DNA from 2 places in the Peribacillus sp. N1 genome. Region 1 is predicted to be linked to the other one. Evidence: riboswitches for the same ligand, from Rfam matches in the RefSeq annotation. Region 1 holds a riboswitch; the other holds the start of a gene.
The links. Region 1 has a riboswitch for S-adenosylmethionine ahead of ACYP5M_RS05795 (bifunctional homocysteine S-methyltransferase/methylenetetrahydrofolate reductase). Riboswitches for the same ligand answer to the same signal wherever they lie in the genome.
Positions count from the first base shown of each region.

Region 2: another riboswitch for S-adenosylmethionine. It lies ahead of metK (methionine adenosyltransferase); the one in region 1 lies ahead of ACYP5M_RS05795 (bifunctional homocysteine S-methyltransferase/methylenetetrahydrofolate reductase).

Region 1 covers NZ_BAAHZO010000001.1:1,222,440-1,230,000, forward strand. The annotation lists gene metH (methionine synthase) at 1-1,714, opposite strand, end outside; gene ACYP5M_RS05795 (bifunctional homocysteine S-methyltransferase/methylenetetrahydrofolate reductase) at 1,707-3,554, opposite strand; SAM riboswitch class I at 3,660-3,758, opposite strand; gene ACYP5M_RS05800 (MOSC domain-containing protein) at 3,870-4,520, opposite strand; gene ku (non-homologous end joining protein Ku) at 5,026-5,868, opposite strand; gene ligD (DNA ligase D) at 6,019-7,561, shown strand, end outside.
Region 2 covers NZ_BAAHZO010000007.1:31,024-38,584, forward strand. The annotation lists gene ACYP5M_RS22785 (nucleotide sugar dehydrogenase) at 1-875, shown strand, start outside; gene pckA (phosphoenolpyruvate carboxykinase (ATP)) at 1,997-3,583, opposite strand; SAM riboswitch class I at 4,001-4,162, shown strand; gene metK (methionine adenosyltransferase) at 4,326-5,519, shown strand; gene ACYP5M_RS22800 (gamma carbonic anhydrase) at 5,925-6,443, opposite strand; gene ACYP5M_RS22805 (alpha/beta hydrolase) at 6,654-7,457, shown strand; gene ACYP5M_RS22810 (hypothetical protein) at 7,526-7,561, opposite strand, start outside.

The DNA of each region.
Region 1 (7,561 bases):
CGATGGCATAATCGAGCCCCGCTTTTGTACAATGGTAAAGGAAAACTGCATTTAATATTTCCCTTCCTCTCGCTGGCAGACCGAAAGAAACGTTAGAAATGCCAAGTATCGTTAGGCATTCTGGAAACTTTTCTTTAATCGCCCTTATTCCATTCACCGTCTCTAAAGCAGACCCGATATATTGTTCATCTCCTGTGCCTACAGGAAATACAAGCGGATCAAAGATGATGTCACTTTTGTTTAGACCGTACTTATTGACGAGCAGATCCACAGACCGTGTTGCCACTTCCAATTTCCGTTCAGCATCGACGGCCATCCCTATTTCATCAATGGTTCCTACGACAACGGCAGCACCATATTGATGGACTAAGGGTACTATTTTTTCAAAGCGCTCTTCACCATCTTCAAGGTTTATGGAATTAATGATCGATTTTCCTTGTGAATGTTTTAATGCTTGTTCAAGTACAACTTCATCCGTAGTATCGATGACCAATGGGACCTTCACTTTTTTGACGACCTCTTCTACGAATTCCTTCATATCGCCAAGCTCATCCCCATCAGGATCAGCAAGACAAATATCAATGACATGGGCGCCTTTTTTCACCTGGTTACGTGCAATTTCGGCTGCTGGCTCGTAATGCTTGCCGCGTATCAGCTCCTTGAACTTTCGGGAACCGATAACATTCGTCCTTTCACCTACGAATAAAGGACGCATTGAATCATCATAAATGAGCGGCTCTATGCCTGATACGGCATGACCATGGGCAGTTTCCGTAATAGTACGGGGCTTCATGCCTTCGAGGACCCTGGAAAGTTCTTTAATATGCTCTGGTGTCGTACCACAACATCCGCCAATGATATTGACCCATCCCTTTTCGGCAAATTGCTTCATTTTCTCTGCCAGGGAAGTAGGTGACTCATGATAGTGGCCCTCTTCATCAGGGAGCCCGGCATTCGGATAACAGCTGATGGCGCTGTTTGATATATCTGCAAGTGTCCTGATATGGTCTATCATGAATTCCGGCCCCGTTGCACAATTAAGGCCGACAGCTACGGGCTTCATATGTTCAACCGATAAATAAAAAGCTTCTATGGACTGGCCAGCAAGTGTCGTGCCCATCGGTTCGATTGTTCCTGATATGATGACAGGCACATCTTTTCCTGTTTTTGCAAATGCTGCTTTGATTCCAGAAAAGGCAGCCTTGACATTAAGCATATCCTGACAGGTTTCCACCAACAGCAAGTCTACACCGCCATCCAAGAGACCCAGTGCCTGTTCTTCATAAGAATCGGTTAAAATATCAAAAGTCGTTCCGCCCGTTACGGAAAGCGTTTTTGTAGTCGGGCCCATAGAGCCAGCTACATACCTTGGCCATTCCTCATTGGAATACTTTTCACAAGCTTTAACGGCAAGCTCAGCTGAAATTTTATTTAGCTTGTAGGCGATCGTGCTTATTTGGTATTCCTCAAGAACGATGCTGGTCGCTCCAAAGGTATTTGTTTCAATGATATCTGCGCCCGCCGCTAAATATTTTTCATGAATGGATTGGATGATTTCCGGCTGCGTCAGTGATAAATATTCATTGCAGCCCTCGAATTGTTCCCCGCCAAAATCATTTGCTGTCAAATCCTCCGCTTGAAGCATGGTTCCCATCGCCCCATCAAGTAGGAGAATCTTGGAATTTAACTGATCTTGAATCGCTTTTTTATTCATGTACTGCCACCTCTGATGTCTGTTTACTATCGACTTTTCTAATATATTTCGTAAGTTCCGCCGTCATTTCATAGCGAAGGAACGGAGTGATTAAATATATGCCCTTGAATTTTTCCCTTGCCGCGTCCACCAGTTCCCGCGCGATATTAACCCCTTCAATCCTTGACTTTACAGGGTCATCCCCCGCTAAAGCCATCGCCCTTCTTACGTTATCAGGCAATTTGATGCCTGGGATCTCATTATGGATGAATTCTGCGTTCCGGGTGCTTGTCAAAGGCATGATACCGATGAAAATCGGGGTTTCTAAATGTTTTGTAGCTTCATGTACTTCTTCGATTTGCTCCACCGAATAAATTGGCTGTGTCAAAAAGGATTGAGCACCACAGGAAATCTTCTTTTCCATTCTCAGTACTGCTTTATCCAAATATTTCACATTCGGATTAAACGCTGCCGCAATTTTAAAATTTGCCCGTTGCCCCAGACTTTGACCGGAATAGGAAAGACCTTCATTAAATTGTTTGACCATGCTTATAAGGTCGAAGGAAGATAAATCATAAACCGAAGTGGCACCCGGGAAGTCCCCTATTTTTGAAGGATCTCCGGTGATGATCAATAATTCATTCAGCCCCACCGTCTGCAGACCCATTAAATGTGATTGCAGGCCAATCAAATTTCGATCACGGCATGTTATATGCACCATCGGATTAATATTCAATTGGTTCTTCAGTAGGTTAGCCAGAGCATCATTCGATATCCTTGGTGAGGCAAGTGAATTATCCGCTAGTGTAATGGAATCGACCCCTGCTTTTTTCAAAACCTCTGCACCGGTCATGAAGCTCTCTATTCCCAGCTTTTTAGGTGGATCAAGTTCAACCAGGATCGTCCTTTCCGTCTTGGCCTTTTCGTACAGTGGAAGTTCCAATTCTCTTTCGTTCACTTCAATTATTTCTATTTCACGGGATTTCGTAACTTTCTCTTTTACGGGAGCAAAACTTCCGATCGCATTCTTTACAGCTTGAATATGCAGTGGCGTCGTTCCACAGCACCCGCCTATGATAGCGGCACCTTGCTCACGAAGTTCCAGGGCACTTGAACCGAAATATTCCGGCACGGCTTTATAGACGAGCCTTCCATCCACATAATCAGGGAGGCTGGCATTAGGGTATATGGCAATCGATGCTTGCTTTGGCAAACTCACTTCTTCCAAGGCCCGGATCATATGATGTGGACCAAGACGGCAATTCACCCCAACAACATCGGCACCCAATTGCTCGAGTTTTTGAAAGGCTTCATTTAAATGGATTCCATTTTGGAGATTACCCAGTTCATGCATCGAAACATTTGCGATGATCGGCAGTCCAGTTTCATTTTTTACGATTTGCAGAACGGTTTCCAGCTCTTCCAGGTCATAAAATGTTTCCAAGAGAATCCCATCAGGATTTTCCATCAACAGACTGTATAGCTGTTCACGAAACCCCCGTTTAATCTCTTCCATGCTTAAATCCGATTTCCTGATACTCCGTTGTGCCCCTATGGTACCGAAGACATAAGCCTTTCCTTTTGCCGCTTTTTTAGCAAGAATGACTCCCTGGCGATTGATTCTGCTTACTTCATCTTCAAGTCCATACCGTTTCAATTTGTTGAAATTGGCTCCGTATGTATTCGATTGAAGGATATCTGCACCAGCTTCCAGATAGGCACGATGGATAGACTCTATTTGATCCGGATTCGTGCAGTTTAATTCCTCATAACATTGATCGATGCCATTTGAGTACAATAAGGTCCCCATTGCCCCTTCCCCAACTAACATTCTTTCTTTCACTTCTTTACGAAAATTCATCATTACACCCTCTCTCAAAAACAGTCCTGTTTTTGTCGTATTTTATGAGTATGAGAGAAAAGGAAAAAAAAACCTTCTCAAAGAAGAAGGTTTTTTGAAACATTCTCCTCATCTATCAAGCTCTGCTTGCTGGATTTAGCACCTTTGCCTAAGCTGGTTGCTGAGGTTTCTTCGGGCCAGTCCCTCCACCTCTCTCGATAAGATCCATTTATATAATTTTCACAAGATTTCAAAATTAGATTATATTTAATTTACATTAATAATCTGTCAATTTCAATACCTGATCGACATTTTTTTCACTTTTGCAAAAATGATTCAATCTTTTGCAGCCTGAACCCTCTTCAAGATTCTTTGTTTCCAGTCTTCCGCTAATGGGTCCAGAGTAAGTAAAGCCTTGGCGCCTTCCAGCCCATCTCGTTTATGAAGGATTACCTCTGCTGCATAATGAACTGAAATTTTTTCTTGCAAACGATCTATTAGTACGATCTCGTTTTGTTTATTTATCGTTCCTTCTTGAAGTACTCTTGCAAAATAACCAGTGAAACTCGTTTTCAGCACTAGTTCCAAAAACTTAGGTTCTTGATTGAAGTGGGAAATGGTCGAACAAGGTATCCTCCCCTGGTTAATTTGAACAATCACTTCGCCTATTTGATAAATATCGCCGATATACGTGGTTTCTTCTCTCATCCCCGCTACGGTTAAATTTTCACCGAATGCTGGGATATCCAGCTTTTTAGAGAATCTTTCATTCCATAATGAATAATGCTCAAAGGGGTAAAAGCACAAAGCCCGATCAGGACCTCCATGGAACTTTTCATTACCTACCCCATCACCAATTATGCCTGATTTAGTCACTGTCACATTATCCTGTGCTTGTTTATCCATGGCTGAAAAGATATCGACATTCGAAAAACTTTCATGTTTCGGCTTTCCGGCCTGAAGTGATTTGATTTTTCCATTTTCCATTTTGCATCTTCCATTCATATTTAATTTATATCATCCTATATGTATAAATTATACTAAAAATCCATTATATTCAGTAGTTTTTAAAAATATATGAAGTGAAAAAGCCACATGAGCCGTTAAATGGGCGAAATATCATTGATTTCCAGAAAAATTCATAGGTTAGTTTCAGTAATTTTGTTGCTATTTCAGAATTAAATATGGTAGAATATGAACACAATATATAGTCGAAAACTACAACTGTTCGCCTATATGTTGATTTTCACGATTGAATTCCTCATTGTCGCTCTTTAGGGAGCGAATTTTTTTGCCTTCATTATCATCCATCATTTTCTTTTAGTTCCATTCTAATCCTTAAATCGTGATTCACTTACCTATTTTCACTTTCATTCCCTATTCAAATACCTCCCTGTAAAGTCACTTTCATTCCCTTATAAGAGGCCTGATTCCTTGCTAAAACAAGCAGAAAAGCCGAGCGACACCATATGTCTTCCGCTCAGCTTCCTGTTTAAGCTTGTTTCTTTTTTTTTGGTGCCGCTTTCTTTCGGGTCGTCTTTTTCTTTTCCGGTTCATCATGTTTCGTACGGTCAATGGATGCCTGTAATGCCTCCATTAAATCGGTTACATTGTTGGAAACTGGTTCTTTTGTTTTGGCTGTAATCGTCGTCTGTCCCGTTTTCTTTGATTCAATCAATTCAAGTAACGCGGTTCGATAGTCATCGGTGTATTTTGTCGGATCGAAAGTGGTCGTTAATTGATCTATTAATAATACGGCAGTATCGATTTCTTTTTTTGCAATGGTATCATTGGCGGGGATATTCGGAACATCCGCTGTGGAACGGACTTCATCCGGATAATGAATCGTTTCCATCACCAAGGTATTATCAACGACTCGGATTACCGCCATTTGTTCTTTAGAGCGAATGATGATTTTTGCTAATCCTACCTTATTCGATTCCTTGAGGGCCTGCCTCAAAAGGGAATAAGCTTTTATCCCTCCATCATTAGGGGACATGTAGTAACTCCGATTGAAATAAATGGGATCTATTTCTTCAATTTTAACGAAATCCACAATTTCCACGGCTTTTTCTTCGTTTTGTTTTTTCAGTTGCTCTAGTTCATTGTCTTCCAATACAACAAATTTTCCCTTTGTATACTCAAAAGCGCGGACTATATCATCCTTACCCACTTCTTTCTGGCATACCGGACAAACTTTTTCGTATTTAATCGGTGAATGACATTCCTTATGCAACGTCCTTAAAGAAATATCCTTATCCTCCGTTGCAGCATGAAGTTTTATCGGAATGTTCACCAAACCGAATGATATGCTCCCCTTCCACATCGTATGCATATTCGTCACCTCATAACTTATTTTTAAAGAGAAGAACAATTTTATTATTCCCCTTTGTTCAAAAAAAACCGAAAAAACAATTGCCAACTCTAACACTTCGTTTTTTTGGCAAAATAATGTTAATCAATTATTTGCGGAGGTGATACAAAAATGAAACCGATGCTGCCAACATATTACCCAGAAGCCCCCAGCTCCAAGGATTGGCGTTATGAAGTCAAATATGACGGCTTTAGGGCTATTTTAACGATAGACTCCGATACCATAAGCATTTCAAGTCGGAACGAGAAGGAATTATCACCACAATTCCCAGAAATCATTGCTTACATCAAAGAACTGGACCTGGAAGAATATCTCCCGCTTCAGTTGGATGGAGAATTGGTCTGGCTTACCAATGAAGCGAAAGCGGACTTTTTTCAAATACAGTGGCGAGGACGCCTTGGTAAACAATCCCTAATATCCGAAAAATCCCGCTTTTCCCCATGCCGGTTTATAGCGTTTGACCTGCTTCGCAACAACGGAAAAGACTTAGCAGCTAAACCTATGGAAGAACGTAGGGAATTGATGTTGAATATGGGGGCAAAACTTGGCTTTCCTATTCCGCCTGATCCCAACGATAAGGCTTTGATACAATTAATAGAAAGTTTTGACGTTTTGGAAAGTGCCTTGAATAAGGTCACCCTATTAGATGGCGAAGGGGTTGTCGCCAAGGAAATTAGGGGTACTTGGCAAGAAGGAAAACGTACTACATCTTGGATTAAGGTGAAAAACTGGAAAACCGTTTCTTGTTTCATTACAGCATTGCACAAAGAAAATGGTTATGTTTCCCTCGCAGTTTTCAAGGAAGGTGCCGTAACGAAAATCGGAAGTGTTAAAAATGGACTGAGTGCTCAAGATAAAAGTATATTGCATCAACTGATAAAGCAAAATGCATCAAACGAAGACGCACAATTTTTTTATATCCATCCATCCATTTGCATAGAAGTTCAATTCTTACACGTATACGAGGAAAATGAATTGCGTGAACCCCAGTTTTCGCAATGGCTTTTACAAACGACTCCCGATGAATGTACCTGGGAGAAATTTGTGCTAGGTCAATACACATTTCCAGATACGGTACAAATAACTTCCAGGGATAAACCGCTTTGGATAACTGAAGGTAAACAGGTGGTAAAAGTTGAATACCTTCATTATTTACGAGAGGTTTCAGCTTTCTTCTTACCCTACTTGAAGGATAAACTGCTTACGACGATCCGCTATCCTCATGGCACTTTGGATAAAGAAAGATTTTTCCAGAAAAACAAACCTGATTATGCGCCGGCTTTTATTAAAACGTTCATGGATGAGGATATCGAATACATGCTGTGTAACGATATTGAAACGCTTCTTTGGTTTGGTAATCAGCTTGCATTGGAATTCCATGCCCCATTTCAGAAAGCGGGTAAAACAAGACCTGACGAAATCGTCTTGGACTTGGATCCCCCATCAATCGAATTTTTCTCCTTTGCAATAAAGGCCGCACAGGAAATTAAAAAAGTGATGGAATCATTAAGGATTAAAGCTTTTGTAAAAACTTCAGGTAATAAAGGACTGCAAATTCACATCCCACTGCCTGAAGACAGATTTACTTATCAGGAGACACGCATATTCACCGACTTTCTCGGTGACTACTTAACAAGTTCCAATCCAAATGATT
Region 2 (7,561 bases), on a different contig from region 1:
ACATTTTCCTAGTTCATTGTCCGGAGCGTGTTTTACCTGGAAGGATCCTTGAAGAGTTGGTTCATAATAACCGTATCGTCGGGGGCATCACGGAAACATGCTCGTATAAAGGAAGTCTTGTTTATAAAACCTTCGTTCAAGGAGAAATCATTCAGACGGATGCGAAAACGGCTGAAATGTCCAAACTGATGGAAAACACCTTCAGGGATGTCAATATCGCCCTTGCGAATGAGCTGACGAAAATCTGTTTCGAGCTGGATATCAATGTTTTGGATGTCATATCGATGGCAAACAAACACCCTCGTGTAAATATTCACCAACCAGGACCAGGAGTTGGCGGCCATTGTTTAGCGGTCGATCCGTATTTCGTCGTTGCAAAGGCACCAGAGCAAGCGAGAATCATTAAATTGGCCCGCGATACCAACGTATCGATGCCTTATTATATCGTTAATTCCGTAAGGATGATGCTAGAGGGGATCCGGAAGCCAAAAGTAGCTGTTTTCGGTCTTGCATACAAAGGAAATGTAGATGATATTCGTGAAAGTCCCGCCATTGATGTCGTCAATATCTTGATGGGGATGGAAAACATGGATGTATCCTTGCATGACCCTCATGTCCAATCTGGAAAGATGCCAGTCGTATCAGTGGAAGACGCTGTAAACGATGCCGACTTGATACTTGTCCTGACCGACCATGATGAATTTAAACAAATGGATTATGATAATCTATCAAATCTCATGAGAAATAAATTGATTTTGGATACACGCAATTGTATTGATGCAACTAAAACAGATGTCCCGGTGGCCAATCTGGGCAATATATATCAATACAAAACGATGTCCATGAAAAAAGCCAGGAATAAAGCGATCATCTAAAAACTTGGACAAATATCGATATTGTAATAAGGATTAAGGGGCGCTGACTATGACAGTGCCCTTTTTGAATAGCATCATCTGGCAGGAAGAACGGAAGGCAGAAAATCAATGAAGAAAAGGACCAAGCGAGAGCTTGGTCCTTTCAGAAACTGTGGAAACGTTTCAGTTTAAATCCGCTCCATTTCCGCCAAGCCCCCGCCAAACAATCTGGAGGGGGCTTGGCTAGCCATATATTAGGCCGTTGCCGCCATTATTCGGCCTAAACCGTACTTATTGACCTAAGACGCCGTTATTGGACGTACAGGGCACATTATGCGGCCGTTCACCGCATAAAATCGACCTACAGGGCACTAAAATCGACCGTTGTCGCAGAAAATCGACCTACACGGTACTAAATTCGACCGTTGTCGCAGAAAATCGACCTACACGGCACTAAATTCGACCGTTCACCGCAGAAAATCGACCTACACGGCACTAAATTCAACCGTTGTCGCAGAAAATCGACCTACAGGGCACTAAATTCGACCGTTGTCGCAGAAAATCGACCTACAGGGCACTAAATTCGACCGTTGTCGCAGAAAATCGACCTACAGGGTACTAAATTCGACCGTTGTCGCAGAAAATCGACCTACACGGTACTATATTCGACCGTTGTCGCAGAAAATCGACGTACACGGCACTAAATTCGACCGTTGTCGCAGAAAATCGACCTACAGGGCACTAAATTCGACCGTTCACCGCAGTAAATCGACCTACAGGGCACTAAATTCGACCGTTGTCGCAGTAAATCGACGTACACGGCACTAAATTCGACCGTCCACGAATTTATTCGATCTACACCTAACTATTCAGACTCCGAAGCATTTATTTTTTAAGGTCCACGAATTATATCCGCTTCATTTCCGCCGACTGTCTGCCAAGACTCCTCGCAGATGTATCTAGCGGGGTTTTGGAGAGCGAGTGGCAGGAGTGTAGCAAATTTCTGAGGATTCCATTCAAAAAGTAAACAATGAATGAAGGATAACGAAGAAATGTTTTGAAATCATGGTTCGGGATGAGACATTTCTTGTCGACAAACTGAAAGGACCAAGCAAGAGCTTGGTCCTTTTGTGTACAATTTATTAAGCTGTCGGTCCGCCAAGTTCTTCGATTTCACTTGGAACGCTGCCGAATTTCTTGAAGTTAGCACGGAATTGTGCGGCAAGGTCCGTTGCTGCTTCTTTATAAGCGGCAGGATCTGCCCAAGTCTTGATTGGCTGAAGCACTTCATCAGGAACACCAGGAACATGAAGCGGGATATCCAAGCCGAAGATATCATCTTTGATCGTTTCGATGTTCGCTAATTCACCTTCAAGTGCCGCTTGTACCATTGCACGAGTGTAAGCAAGTTTCATACGGCTTCCAGTTCCGTATGCTCCGCCAGTCCATCCAGTGTTGACAAGGTATACCTTTGCATTGTGCTCGTCAATTTTATCACCAAGCATCTCAGCATAGCGTTGAGCTGGAAGAGGTAAGAATGGAGATCCGAAGCAAGTGGAGAATGTAGCCTCCGGTGAAGTTACGCCTCTTTCAGTACCAGCCAATTTACTAGTGTATCCGCTTAGGAAGTGGAACATTGCCTGTTCTTTGGAAAGCTTGCTGATTGGAGGCAGAACGCCTGAAGCATCAGCTGTTAAGAAAATGATTGTATTTGGATGTCCTGCAATACTTGGGTTCACGATGTTATCGATCGCTTGCATTTGGTAAGCAGCACGAGTGTTTTCAGTCAATGAACTGTCATCATAGTTCGCTTCACGTGTATCCGGATCAACAACAACATTTTCCAATACGGCACCGAAACGGATTGCATCGAAAATTTGTGGTTCTTTTTCACGTGAAAGATTGATCGTTTTCGCATAGCAGCCGCCTTCGATGTTGAATACGCCATTAGAAGACCAGCCGTGCTCGTCATCGCCAATCAGTTTACGGCTAGTGTCTGCTGATAAAGTTGTTTTGCCTGTACCGGACAGACCGAAGAATAAAGCGACGTCCCCTTCACGTCCTACGTTAGCAGAGCAATGCATTGGAAGGATTCCAGCCTCTGGAAGTAAGTAGTTCATGATCGAGAAGATCGATTTTTTCATTTCTCCTGCATATTCCGTTCCGCCGATCAGGATGGTACGTCGTTCAAATGAAACGATGATGAAAGTTTCGGAAGTGGTTCCGTCCACTTCTGGGTCTGCTTTGAAGTTAGGTGCAGAAAGGATTGTGAATTCAGCTTCGTGACCTCTTAGTTCCTCTTCATTTGGACGGATGAACAAAGTATGGGCGAAAAGGTTATGCCAAGCATATTCATTAACAACACGGATTGGAAGACGAGATGATTCGTCTGCACCAGCGAAACCTTTAAAAACAAAAATCTCTTCTTTTGCTTTTAGGTAGTCAACTACTTTATTATATAGTTTATTGAACACATCTTCGGAAATTGGCTGGTTCACTGAACCCCAATCGATTTTATCTTTAACGGATGCTTCTTCCACGATAAATTTATCTTTAGGTGAACGACCAGTATATTTGCCGGTTTCAGCTTTTACTGCGCCGGTTGATGTTAAAACGCCTTCATTTCTGCTTAATACTTTTTCGACCAATTGAGGAACTGAAAGTTGAGTTTGCACATTGTTTCCTGTTAATAACTGGTGTAACTCATTAGAAACATCTACAGAATTCATATATGAGGTACCTTCCTTTGTTTAAGTTTTTAGATTACAATTAGTATAACACATTCATTTAAATAGTCTATACTATTTCTTCTAATTTGTGATTATTTTCAGCTGGACACGTTAATCATTTTATTCCGGCAGGAACCGAGTCAGGATTATCACATATACTTTAATGAAGTCAATTTTATTTTAATAGGAAGTAAGTAAGCAATATATTTCCAATGGTGAAGTCGTTTTTCGTATGCTTAATACTTATTATTAATGGCAATTTCCAACATTTCTATTCGTATTTTGCATTGTAAACCCTTCAAAAACGCTGTATCAACACTTTTTTCAAAAGAAAGCCATACTGGGCGGAAATGTTCTTTTTAGAAAAGCATTGACAAATTCCAACCAGATACGATAATATCTTAAATTGTACGGATTCTCTTATCCCGAGTTGGTGGAGGGACAGGCCCTTTGAAACCCAGCAACCTGCCATATTGAACTTGACTCCAAGATCGATCGCCGAAAATAAAGCGAAGATCTTCAAGGAATAGTGGTGATGGTGCTAACCTGAGCAAGGTAAAAACCCTTGAACGATAAGAGTGAAAGGATAGAAGACAGAATTTTAAACCTTTCCTCATTTGCCAGGGAAGGTTTTTGTGTTTTTCATAAGTAATTCTGTGTCTATAGTTGAAACTAATGAGGGAAACGAGTTCCGTAAAAATCAGGCTTATGCCTACAACATACTAACTTCCAAGGAGGAAATATGATGTCAAAGAAACGTCTATTTACTTCTGAATCTGTTACAGAGGGCCATCCGGACAAAATTTGTGATCAGATTTCAGATTCCATTTTAGATGCTATCCTAGCTAAGGATGCAAATGCACGTGTTGCGTGTGAAACTAGTGTAACAACAGGCCTTGTACTTGTTGCTGGTGAAATTACAACGTCCGCTTACGTGGATATTCCGCGTATCGTTCGTGATACGATTAAAGGAATTGGCTACACACGTGCGAAATACGGTTTCGATGCTGAAACTTGTGCAGTGTTGAGTTCCATTGATGAGCAGTCTGCCGATATCGCAGCTGGAGTCGATAAAGCATTGGAAGCTCGTGAAGGAAACATGTCAGAGGAAGAAATCGATGCAATCGGTGCAGGGGACCAAGGTCTTATGTTCGGATTTGCTTGTAATGAAACAGAAGAGCTTATGCCGCTTCCGATTTCATTGGCGCATAAACTTTCATTCCGCCTGGCTCAAGTTCGTAAAGATGAAACTCTTGCTTACTTACGCCCTGATGGTAAAACACAGGTAACTGTGGAATATGATGAGAATAACCGTCCTGTACGTGTAGATACAATCGTTATCTCTACACAGCATGATGCTGAAATTACGCTTGAACAAATTCAAGCCGATCTAAAAGAACATGTGATCAAAGCGGTCGTTCCAGCTGAATTGATCGATGCTCAAACTAAATACTTCATCAACCCGACTGGCCGTTTCGTAATTGGCGGACCTCAAGGGGATGCTGGTCTTACTGGACGTAAAATCATCGTTGATACTTACGGTGGATACGCTCGTCACGGCGGCGGTGCATTCTCTGGTAAGGATGCTACTAAAGTTGACCGTTCTGCTGCATACGCTGCTCGTTATGTTGCGAAAAACATCGTGGCAGCCGGCCTTGCCGACAAAGCGGAAGTTCAATTGGCATACGCAATCGGTGTGGCAGAGCCTGTATCGATTTCAATTGATACGTTCGGAACTGGTACAGTTAGCGAAGAAGTCCTTGTTGACCTAGTTCGTGCTAACTTCGACCTTCGTCCAGCTGGCATCATCAAAATGCTTGACCTTCGTCGCCCGATCTACAAACAAACAGCTGCTTACGGACACTTTGGCCGTACAGATGTCGATCTTCCATGGGAACGCACGGACAAAGCAGAAACATTAAAAGCACAAGCGTAAATCATATAAAAAAGGTGTCCCGCAATTTGCGGGACACCTTTTTTTTGTGGATTAATTTTGCCGTCAGCGGGAATAATTCAAGAAATCCCAAAGAAATATAAAATACGTGCAAAACTCGTGAGTTAAAGTCGTTTACAAGTTTGTTTGGGTCATCAAATCGTGAGGTTGAAGCGTTACTCGAGAGTTTGTAGCAAGTACTCGAGATTTTAGAGCGTATACTCGAGATTTTAGAGCGTATACTCGTGAGTTTAGAGCGTATACTCATGAGTTTAGAGCATATACTCATGAATTTAGAGCGTATACTCGTGAGTTTGGAGTAAATACTCGTGAATTTGTAGCAAATACTCGTGAGTTTGTAGCAAATACTCGTGAGTTTGAGTACAATACTCGTAACTTTCAGTCAATTCACTTTATGCGTTCCGCGGTTTTATAGTATTGTCCTTTTTCGGCATATTCGCGAACGATGCGTTCCATATCCTGGCGATCTTCTTCGTTGATTTCGCGAATGACTTTAGCTGGGCGTCCGAATGCCAGCATGTTCGGTGGAATGACTTTACCTTGTGGAACGAGGCTGCCGGCACCGATGAAGGCTCCTTCGCCGATTTCAGCTTCATCAAGTACAATCGATCCCATGCCGATCAGAGCTCCTTTACGGATTTTACAGCTATGTAAAATGACCTGATGGCCAATGGTTACTTCATCCTCGATGATTAATGGATTATTTGGGCTTTGGTGCAGGACGCTGTTATCCTGTATACTGACTTTTTTCCCGATGATGGTTGGGGATACATCACCGCGAATGACGGAATTGAACCAAATTGATGTTTCGTCGCCAATTTTGACATCACCTGTCACGACAGCATTCTCAGCAATATAAGCGCTTTCGGCGATTTCAGGTTCTTTGCCTTTATACGGATAAATAATCATTTTTAATCATTTCCTTTCCGAAGTGAATGTTTTTATGTATTATTTTAATATACCGTATGCAAATACACTTGGCTATTTATAATAGCAATGTACAACTTGTTAGATTTCTTTTTTGTCGAAAATCACGAATATGGTTATAATTTATATATATTATTTTAACTATCATGGATCGTACACAACAAGTTAAAAGTGAAAGGGGGATTTCGAATGTGGAAATGGGAGACAGAAGGAGACGCAAAGGGCGTCATTGTCATCATTCATGGGGCAATGGAACATCACGGACGTTATAAGTGGGTAACACAAATGTGGCTTTCGGCTGGATACCATGTCGTCATGGGCGACCTTCCTGGGCAGGGTATGACAACTCGCGCCTACCGGGGACATATCGATTCCTTTGATGAGTATTTGGACGAAGTGAAAAGCTGGATAGAAGAGGCTTACGAATATTCGTTGCCGGTCTTTTTACTTGGACACAGCATGGGCGGTTTGATTTCGATACGCCTTCTTCAGGAAGAGGAATGGGACATTGCAGGGGTGATTCTTTCTTCTCCATGCTTGGGCCTCGTGACGAAGCCGCCGAAGTTCCTGACAACTATCTCGCATGGTTTGAATATCGTGATGCCTAAGTTCAGGGTTGAATCCGGATTGACACCTGAAATGGCGACGAGAAGTGCGGAAATTCGTGAATCCGATAGAAATGATACATTATATATCACAAAGGTTTCGGTTCGCTGGTATCGCGAGCTTGCACAGGCTATGAAGGATGCTTTTGAAGAAATTCCTGATTTCCAGGATGTGCCGCTTTTGGTCATGCAGGGCGGAGATGACCGAGTCGTGAACAAGAAGGCGGTTCGTGAGTGGTTTAATTATAACTTGGCCAGTGAAAAGCAATATAAGGAATGGCCTAAGCTATATCATGAAATCTTCAATGAACCAGAACGTGATGATGTATTTCAATATGCGCTGAGTTTTGTTGAGAACCGTTTAAAAATATTAGGGTATGTCGTTTGATCAGTACATACTTCAGGATAAATAAAAAACTGCCGAGGTTAGACCTTTGGCAGTTTTTTTTATTTGAATCAGCCTGCGCTTTTAAGCAATTCGTTTGACTTGAT